2 regions of the Streptomyces sp. NPDC111744 genome follow, and region 1 is predicted to be linked to the other one. Evidence: riboswitches for the same ligand, from Rfam matches in the RefSeq annotation. Region 1 holds a riboswitch; the other holds the start of a gene.
What was found. Region 1 has a riboswitch for ZMP and ZTP ahead of ACZ7OO_RS02600 (glycine hydroxymethyltransferase). Riboswitches for the same ligand answer to the same signal wherever they lie in the genome.
Positions count from the first base shown of each region.

Region 2: linked by a shared signal. The riboswitch ahead of ACZ7OO_RS05390 (bifunctional 5,10-methylenetetrahydrofolate dehydrogenase/5,10-methenyltetrahydrofolate cyclohydrolase) and the one ahead of ACZ7OO_RS02600 (glycine hydroxymethyltransferase) in region 1 are both predicted to bind ZMP and ZTP.

Region 1 is NZ_JBVKCG010000001.1:547,337-551,496, reverse strand. It holds gene ACZ7OO_RS02610 (DMT family transporter) at 82-948, opposite strand; gene rocD (ornithine--oxo-acid transaminase) at 1,050-2,255, opposite strand; ZMP/ZTP riboswitch at 2,359-2,448, shown strand; gene ACZ7OO_RS02600 (glycine hydroxymethyltransferase) at 2,430-3,926, shown strand; gene trpS (tryptophan--tRNA ligase) at 4,070-4,160, shown strand, end outside.
Region 2 is NZ_JBVKCG010000002.1:298,121-302,280, reverse strand. It holds gene ACZ7OO_RS05400 (RNA polymerase sigma factor) at 15-557, shown strand; gene ACZ7OO_RS05395 (CU044_5270 family protein) at 550-1,518, shown strand; gene ACZ7OO_RS05390 (bifunctional 5,10-methylenetetrahydrofolate dehydrogenase/5,10-methenyltetrahydrofolate cyclohydrolase) at 1,519-2,367, opposite strand; ZMP/ZTP riboswitch at 2,394-2,476, opposite strand; gene ACZ7OO_RS05385 (nuclear transport factor 2 family protein) at 2,570-2,935, opposite strand; gene ACZ7OO_RS05380 (hypothetical protein) at 3,108-3,395, shown strand; gene ACZ7OO_RS05375 (ABC transporter ATP-binding protein) at 3,475-4,160, opposite strand, start outside.

The sequences.
Region 1 (4,160 bases):
GACCTGTGCGGCACCGACGAACAGCGCCGGGACGAGACCGTCGGCGTCGCCCTGGAGGACAGTTCCCGCCTCGGGACGGGATCACGGCCGCGCCGGACCGACCGGCTCGGGCGCCCCGGGGTCCGCGTCATCCTGCGCCCCGGGCGCCTCCCCGAACCGGGCCAGTGCCAGCGCCCCCGCGACGGCCACGGTGAAACCGAGCACCCCGAGCCAGGCGAGTCCCTCGCGGGTACGGTCCCCGAGCCACACCACCCCGACGGCCGCCGGGCCGATCGTCTCGCCGATGACCATGCCCGCCGTCGCCGTGGTCACCGAGCCGCGCTGGAGCGCCGAGGTCAGCAGCAGAAAGGCGCCACCGCCCCCGACAAGCAGTGCGTAGGTCGCGGGGTTGGTGAGCAGTCCGGCCGGCCACAGGGTGTCGATGAGCCGCACCGACACCTCCACCACCCCGAACCCGAATCCCGCCCCGAGGCCCAGCAGCAGCGCCCGCCACCGCCCCGACAGCCGCCCGCCGACGAGCCCGAGCAGCAGCACGCCCACCGCGGTCGCGAGCATGGCGTACTTGAGCGCGTCGGACCCGGCCCGGTCGCCCTCCGGCCCGGATGCCAGCCCCAGCATCGCGAGCCCCGCGCACACCACCCCGACCGCACCCCACTCCAGCCCGCTCAGCCGTACCCGCAGCAGCCGCGCCGCGACCACCGCGGTCACCGCGAGGCTCGACGCCAGGGCCGCGCCCACCGCGTAGATGGGGATCGACCGCAGCGCCAGGATCTGGAACACGAAGCCGAGGCCGTCGAGCCCGAGCCCGACGATGTACCGCCACTGCCGCACGGCCCGGAGCAGCAGCGCCGCCTCCCCGCCCGTGCCGTCACCGGCCGCCCGCGCGGCCACCGCCTGAAGGACCGTCGCCGTACCGAAGCAGATCGCGGCCGCGAGAGCACACACCATTCCAAAGAGCACAGAGGGACTGTAGGTGAAGCCGCACTCGTGCCGGCGCCGGACGTCCGGCCGGTCGCCTGCCTGGGGAGCGGGCTCCCGGTCGCACCCCTTCAGGCGCTCAGGACCCCCCACAACTGCTCAACTCCCCATTCCAGATCCTCCTCCTCGATCACCAACGGCGGAGCGATCCGCACCGTCGCCCCATGTGTGTCCTGCGCCAGCACCCCCCGCTCCATCAGCCGTTCCGACACCACCCGCCCCGACCCCACCCCCGGATCGATGTCCACCCCCGCCCAGAGCCCCCGTCCCCGCACCGCCGTCACCCGCCCGCTCCCGGTGAACTCCGAAAGCCGCCGATGCAGCACCTCCCCCAACTCGGCCGCCCGCTCCTGGAACTCCCCGGTCCGCAGCATCGCGATCACCTCCAGCGCCACCGCACAGGCCAGCGGATTCCCGCCGAAGGTGGACCCGTGCTCCCCGGGCCGGAAAACCCCCAGCACCTCGGCCCGTGCCACCACCGCCGACACCGGCAGCACCCCGCCCCCCAGCGCCTTCCCGAGGACGTACACATCCGGTACGACCCCCTCGTGCTCGCACGCGAAGGTCCGCCCGGTCCGCCCGAGCCCCGACTGGATCTCGTCCGCGATGAACAGCACATCCCGCTCGCGCGTCAGCTCCCGCACCCCCGCCAGATAACCCTGCGGCGGCACGATCACCCCGGCCTCGCCCTGGATCGGCTCCAGCAGCACCGCCACCGTGTTCTCGGTCAACGCGCCCCGCATCGCGGTCAGGTCGCCGTACGGCACGATCTCGAAACCGGGCGTGTACGGCCCGAAGTCCGCCCGCGCCTCCGTATCTGTCGAGAAGCTGATCACCGTCGTCGTACGGCCGTGGAAGTTGCCGCCGGCGACCACCACTTTCGCCATCTCCGCCGGCACCCCCTTCACCCGGTACCCCCACTTCCGGGCGGTCTTCACGGCGGTCTCCACGGCCTCCACCCCCGTGTTCATCGGCAGCACCATCTCCATCCCGCACAGCTCCGCCAACTCCGTGCAGAACGCGGCGAACCGGTCGTGGTGGAAGGCGCGTGACGTCAGCGTCACCCGCTCCAGCTGCGCCTTCGCCGCCGCGACCAGACGGGGGTGGCCGTGCCCGAAGTTGAGCGCCGAGTAGCCGGCCAGGAAGTCCAGGTACCGGCGCCCCTCGACGTCCGTCATCCAGGCCCCGTCGGCCGTGGCGATCACCACCGGCAGCGGGTGGTAGTTGTGCGCGCTGTACGTGTCGGCGGTGGCGATGAGGGCTTCCGTAGTGGTCACGGGGACTCCAGAGAACGCGGCGAGGTGCCCCCTTTACTACCCTCTGCCCCCGCCCGGCTGGTGGACGTCAGCGCCCTCGGATCCGGCGTGCCGGGTAGGGTGACCAGCGGGCCGTGACTGGCGCGCTGGGATGGGACCGACCATCGGGGAGCGGCCCGTGCTGGATCGAGTGCCGTGCGCCTGGGCCGAACCGTGAATGCCGAACGCCATGTCCGGAGGTCCCGAATGTCCGAGCCCCTCTCCACCGAGTCCACCGCGTACCGCGCAGCCCTCGAGGTGATCCGCGCGGTCGAGCCGCGGGTCGCCGACGCCATCGGCCAGGAGGTCGCCGACCAGCGCGAGATGCTCAAGCTGATCGCCTCCGAGAACTACGCCTCCCCGGCGACCCTGCTTGCGATGGGCAACTGGTTCAGCGACAAGTACGCCGAGGGCACGGTCGGCCGCCGCTTCTACGCCGGCTGCCGCAATGTCGACACCGTCGAGGCGCTCGCCGCCGAGCACGCCAAGGCGCTCTTCGGTGCCCGGCACGCCTACGTCCAGCCGCACTCAGGCATCGACGCCAACCTCGTCGCCTTCTGGGCCGTACTCGCCGACCGCGTCGAGGTCCCCTTCCTTCAGAAGGCGGGCGCCCGCCAGGTCAACGACCTCTCCGAGGCCGACTGGGCCGAGCTGCGGCAGGCCTTCGGCAACCAGCGGATGCTCGGCATGTCCCTGGACGCGGGCGGCCACCTCACCCACGGGTTCCGCCCGAACATCTCCGGCAAGATGTTCGACCAGCGCTCCTACGGCACCGACCCGGCGACCGGCCTGATCGACTACGACGCGCTGCGCGCCCAGGCCCGCGACTTCAAGCCGCTGATCATCGTCGCCGGCTACTCCGCGTACCCCCGTCTGGTGAACTTCCGGATCATGCGCGAGATCGCCGACGAGGTCGGCGCGACCCTGATGGTCGACATGGCGCACTTCGCGGGCCTGGTCGCCGGCAAGGTCCTGACCGGCGACTTCGACCCGGTCCCGCACGCCCAGATCGTGACGACCACCACCCACAAGTCGCTGCGCGGCCCGCGCGGCGGCATGGTCCTGTGCGACGACTCCCTCAAGGACCAGGTCGACCGCGGCTGCCCGATGGTCCTCGGCGGCCCCCTCCCGCACGTCATGGCCGCCAAGGCCGTCGCCCTGGCCGAGGCCCGGCAGCCCTCCTTCCAGGACTACGCCCAGCGGATCGTCGACAACTCCCGCGCGCTGGCCGAGGGCCTCATGCGCCGGGGCGCCACGCTGGTGACCGGCGGCACGGACAACCACCTCAACCTGATCGACGTCGAGACGTCCTACGGCCTCACCGGACGCCAGGCCGAGTCGGCCCTCCTCGACTCCGGCATCGTCACCAACCGCAACGCGATCCCGGCAGACCCGAACGGCGCCTGGTACACCTCCGGCATCCGCATCGGGACCCCCGCGCTGACCACGCGCGGCCTGGGCACGGCGGAGATGGACGAGGTGGCGGGCCTGATCGACCGCGTCCTGACGACGACGGAACCGGGCACGACGAAGTCGGGCGCGCCCAGCAAGGCCGCCCATGTCCTGGACGAGAAGGTGTCCCAGGAGATCGCCCAGCGAGCGACGGACCTGGTGGCGGGCTTCCCGCTGTATCCGGAGATCGACCTGGGCTGACCACCCGGTCAGGGACAGCGCCCCCTCAGGGGCGCGGGGCTGGTTCCGATATGCGGCTACCGCCGCGTGGGCGCGACCAGCCCCGACGATCCGCGGTTCCCCACACACCGAAACCACCCGAGCTCTCTGAGACAATGGTGAACATGGCCTCAGATCGACCCCGCGTGCTCTCCGGCATCCAGCCCACCGCCGGCTCGTTCCACCTCGGCAACTACCTCGGCGCCGTCCGCCAGT
Region 2 (4,160 bases), on a different contig from region 1:
GACAAGAACCGAACATGAGCAACGACGAGATCTTCGCCGCTGCCTATCGCGAGCACTACTGGGCGGTCAGCCGTTATGTCGCGCGGCGACTGGACGGGCGGACCAGCGAGGTGGAGGAAGTGGTGGCAGAGGTGTTCACGGTGGCCTGGCGCCGCCGCGCCGACCTGCCGGCGACCCCGCTGCCCTGGCTGTACGGCGTGGCACGCAACTGCCTGGCCAACGCGGTACGCGGATACGGGCGCCGGCGCCGGCTGGTGGACCGGCTGGGCAACGACCACACCGCGCACGGGCGGCACCTGGTGGCCGGTCCGGACAGCGAGCGGCCCGGCTCCTGGGTGCACGAAGCGCTCGCCCGGCTGTCCCCGGCCGACCAGGAGGTGCTGCGGCTGACCGCGTGGGAGGAACTCGGCGTCGAGGAGGTCGCGGTCGTCCTGGGCTGCGGCAGCCGGGCGGCGGCGATGCGGCTGCACCGCGCCCGCCGCCGGCTCAGAGCCGAGATCGACCGACTGCGCCCCCCTGCCGCCGGGGCTCTTCCCGAGGAACACCGCCATGGCTGACGAACTCGAACTGCTACGCGCCGCCGACCCCGTGCCCCCCGCCGGCCCGCACTTCGGCGACGGCCCCCTCGACCACACCGCCGAACGCCATCTCTACCGGTTGCTGCACGGCCCCCGCCCGGGGCGCCGCGCCCGGCCGCGACCCCGGCTCATGTGGGGGCTCACCGCGGCCGCGGTCGTCATTGCCGTCGCCCTGACCGTACTGTTCGGCGGCTCCGGTACCGCACCCGCCGTCGCCGCCCCCCGGCCGCTGACCGTCCGGGCCCACTCCACCGCCGTACCGCTCGAAGAGGTCGCGAAACTGGCCGCCGTGGCGGCGCGGGACGGTTCCCCGGCGCTGCGCCAGGGCACCCATGTGCAGTCCTGGAGCCTGGGCATGAGCGACGACAGTCCGCCGGTCACCCTGCCCGAGGAGCGCGTGGTGCGCTGGCGGGCCGACGGCAGTCACACCGAGGTGGTCGTGGCGACCGACCCGAACCACGCGGGGCGTCCGGTCCTGACCGACCAGGGACTGGTCGAGGACGGACGCGTGCTCAGCCGGCGGACGTTCCCGCCGATGTGGGGCGATGCTCCACCCCTGTCGACACCCCCGCACAACGCCGTCAAACTCCGTGCCTATCTGACCGACCTGGACCACCGCGACACCCTCACCACGTCCGAACTTCTCGACTCCACCGAGGAGTTGCTGGACAACTGGACGCTGGGGGCACGGGAGTCGGCGGCGCTGGCCGCGCTTCTCGCCGACGCCGAGGGGTTGCGCCCGGTCGGCCAGGTCACCGACCGGCTGGGCCGTACCGGGCAGGCGTACGTCCACGACGACGGCACCGGTGGCCGGCGGATGCTGATCCTGGACCCGGCCACCGGTGCCGTACTCGGCCTGGAGACCACGTTCACCCGGGACGATCCCGAGTACGGTGTGAAGGCCGGTGACGTCATGGATTACAGCGCGTGGCTGCGCTGATCACACCCCGAGCTGCCGGGCCGCCGCGGTCACCGTCTGCTCCAGCAGCACCGCGATGGTCATCGGACCGACACCGCCCGGCACCGGCGTGATCAGCGAGGCCCGCTCCACGGCCGAGTCGAAGTCGACGTCACCGACGTTCCCCTCGTTGTAGCCCGCGTCGAGCACGACCGCGCCGGGCTTGATGTCCTGCCCCCGGATCAGCCGGGGCCGGCCGACCGCGGCGACCACGATGTCGGCCTCGCGGACGGCCGCAGAGAGGTCGGCGGTGCGGGAGTGGCAGTAGGTGACCGTGGCGTCCCGGGCGAGCAGCAGCATGCCGGCCGGCTTGCCCAGGATCGCGCTGCGGCCGACGATCACCGCCCGCTTCCCGGCCGGGTCGACGTCGTACGCGTCGAGGAGCCGGAGGATGCCGCCGGGCGTGCAGGAGACGAAGCCCGGCAGGCCGAAGCTCATCGTCGCGAACGACGCGAAGGTCACGCCGTCCACGTCCTTCTCCGGGGCGATCGCCTCGAACGCGGCCCGCTCGTCGACGTGTTCGCCGACCGGGTGCTGGAGCAGGATGCCGTGCACCGCGGGGTCGGCCGACAACTCCCGCAGTGTGCCCACGAGTTCCTCGGTGGTCGTGGTGGCGGGCAGGGCCACGTGCCGGGAGGCGATGCCGGCCTTGCGGCTCCGGTTCTGCTTCATCCGGACGTAGGTGACGGAGGCCGGGTCCTCGCCGACCAGCACGGTCGCCAGGCACGGCGTGGTGCCGGTGCGTGCGGTGAGGTCGGCGGCCCGCTGTGCGGTCTGCTCGACGATCCGGCGGGCGACGGCGGTTCCGTCCATGAGACGGGCATGCGTCATGCGGCACACTCCTGAGCTGGCTCGACCTTGATCGCCCAGGCGCACGGCATCGACAGTGCGGACCGCTCCCCGGTGGTGCTCCACCTCAGCGCCAGTCACGGCCCACGCCCAGCGTAACCGAGGCGCTCGGCGTCAATCCCCCCCCGTGCCGAGAAGGTCCAGGTCAGCCGGGGCCGACCTGGACCCTCGCCGTCCCTTCCGACTACTCGTCCCATGCCTGGATCATGATCTGCTCGGCGATCTTGCCGTCGCGCAGCGTGATCATCGACTCGGCGAGCACCCGAACGCCGTCCGCGTACTCGCAGGACTCGCTGTAGGCGGCCCGGTCGCCCTGCACGATGCACTGGTCCAGCTTGTGCGTCATGTCGCGGGTGTAGACGTCGTCCAGCATCGCGGCTATGTCCTTGCGGCCGTGCAGGACCTTGGGGTGGCTGGGCTGGGTGTTGCGGTCGACGATACGGATCTCCGCGTCGTCCGCGTAGAGCGACAGCAGGTTGTTCCCGGTATTGCCCTCTATGGCCCGGCGCAGCGTCTCGGTGTCGAACGTGGAGCCTGTGGCGGTGCCCATGGTGACCTCCTGTCCGAGCCCGCGACCCGATGCGGGGCGGGCCGCGAGAGCCCCACCTTCGAGCGTCCTCCGCCCCGCGGGGCTCGGCAAGTGCAGGCCGGGCGCTCCGCCTGACGGGTGAGGGGGAGCGGCTGCCCGTGTCCGGGCCCGCGCCCGGGCCGTTGCTGAGGACATGATCTCAACACGACGTATCGTCGCCGCCGTCGGCCTCGCCGTCGGGGTCACCGGCCTCGCCGCCCCGCTGGCGAGCGCGGCCGACGCGAGCGCGCAGGACCCCGGGAAGCTCACCGCGCTCGGCGTGCTCGACTCGCTCTCCCGCAGTGACATTCCGGCGGAGTACCAGGACGAGATCCCCAAGGTCTCGGAGCAGCTGCAGGGACTCCACAAGCTGAGTGAACTGCACCAGATCACCGACCTGGCCGCACCCGCCATGGGACTGGTGCCGGGCATCGCGCACTGACCCCCGGCCACACCCCGAGGGCCGTCCCGGAAGGGGGGCGGCCCTTCGTCGTACTCGGTACGTAGGGCCTACCGCGGGCTCAGTGCTCGGAGGCCAGGAACTGTGTCGCCGCCAGTTCCGCGTACAGCGGGTCCGCCGCCACCAGCTCCCGGTGCGTGCCCACCGCGCGGACCCGGCCCGCGTCCATCACCACGATCCGGTCGGCCATCGTCACCGTGGACAGCCGGTGTGCGACGACCAGCACCGTCGTCGACCGTGCCACGTCGGCGACCGTGTCCCTGAGAGCCGCCTCGTTGACCGCGTCAAGCTGGGAGGTCGCCTCGTCCAGGAGCAGCAGCCGCGGCCGGCGCAGCAACGCCCGTGCGATCGCGACCCGCTGCCGCTCCCCGCCGGACAGCTTGGTCCCGCGGTGCCCGACCAGCGTCTCCAGGCCCTGCGGCAGCCGCGCGATGAGACCGTCGAGCCGGGTCGTCTTCAGCACTCGCGTCACCGCGTCCTCGTCCGCCTCGGGATTGCCGAGGAGCAGATTGTCCCTCAGCGACCCCGACAGCACGGGCGCGTCCTGCTCGACGTACCCGATGGCCGAACGCAGCGGGGGCAGTTCCCAGTCGGTGAGAGGTCGGCCGTCGAGGGTGACGGTGCCGGACTCCGGGTCGTAGAACCGCTCGATCAACGAGAAGACGGTGGTCTTGCCGGCGCCGGACGGGCCGACGAACGCCGTCATGCCCCGCGCGGGTATCGCGAAGCTGACCCCGTGGTGGACGT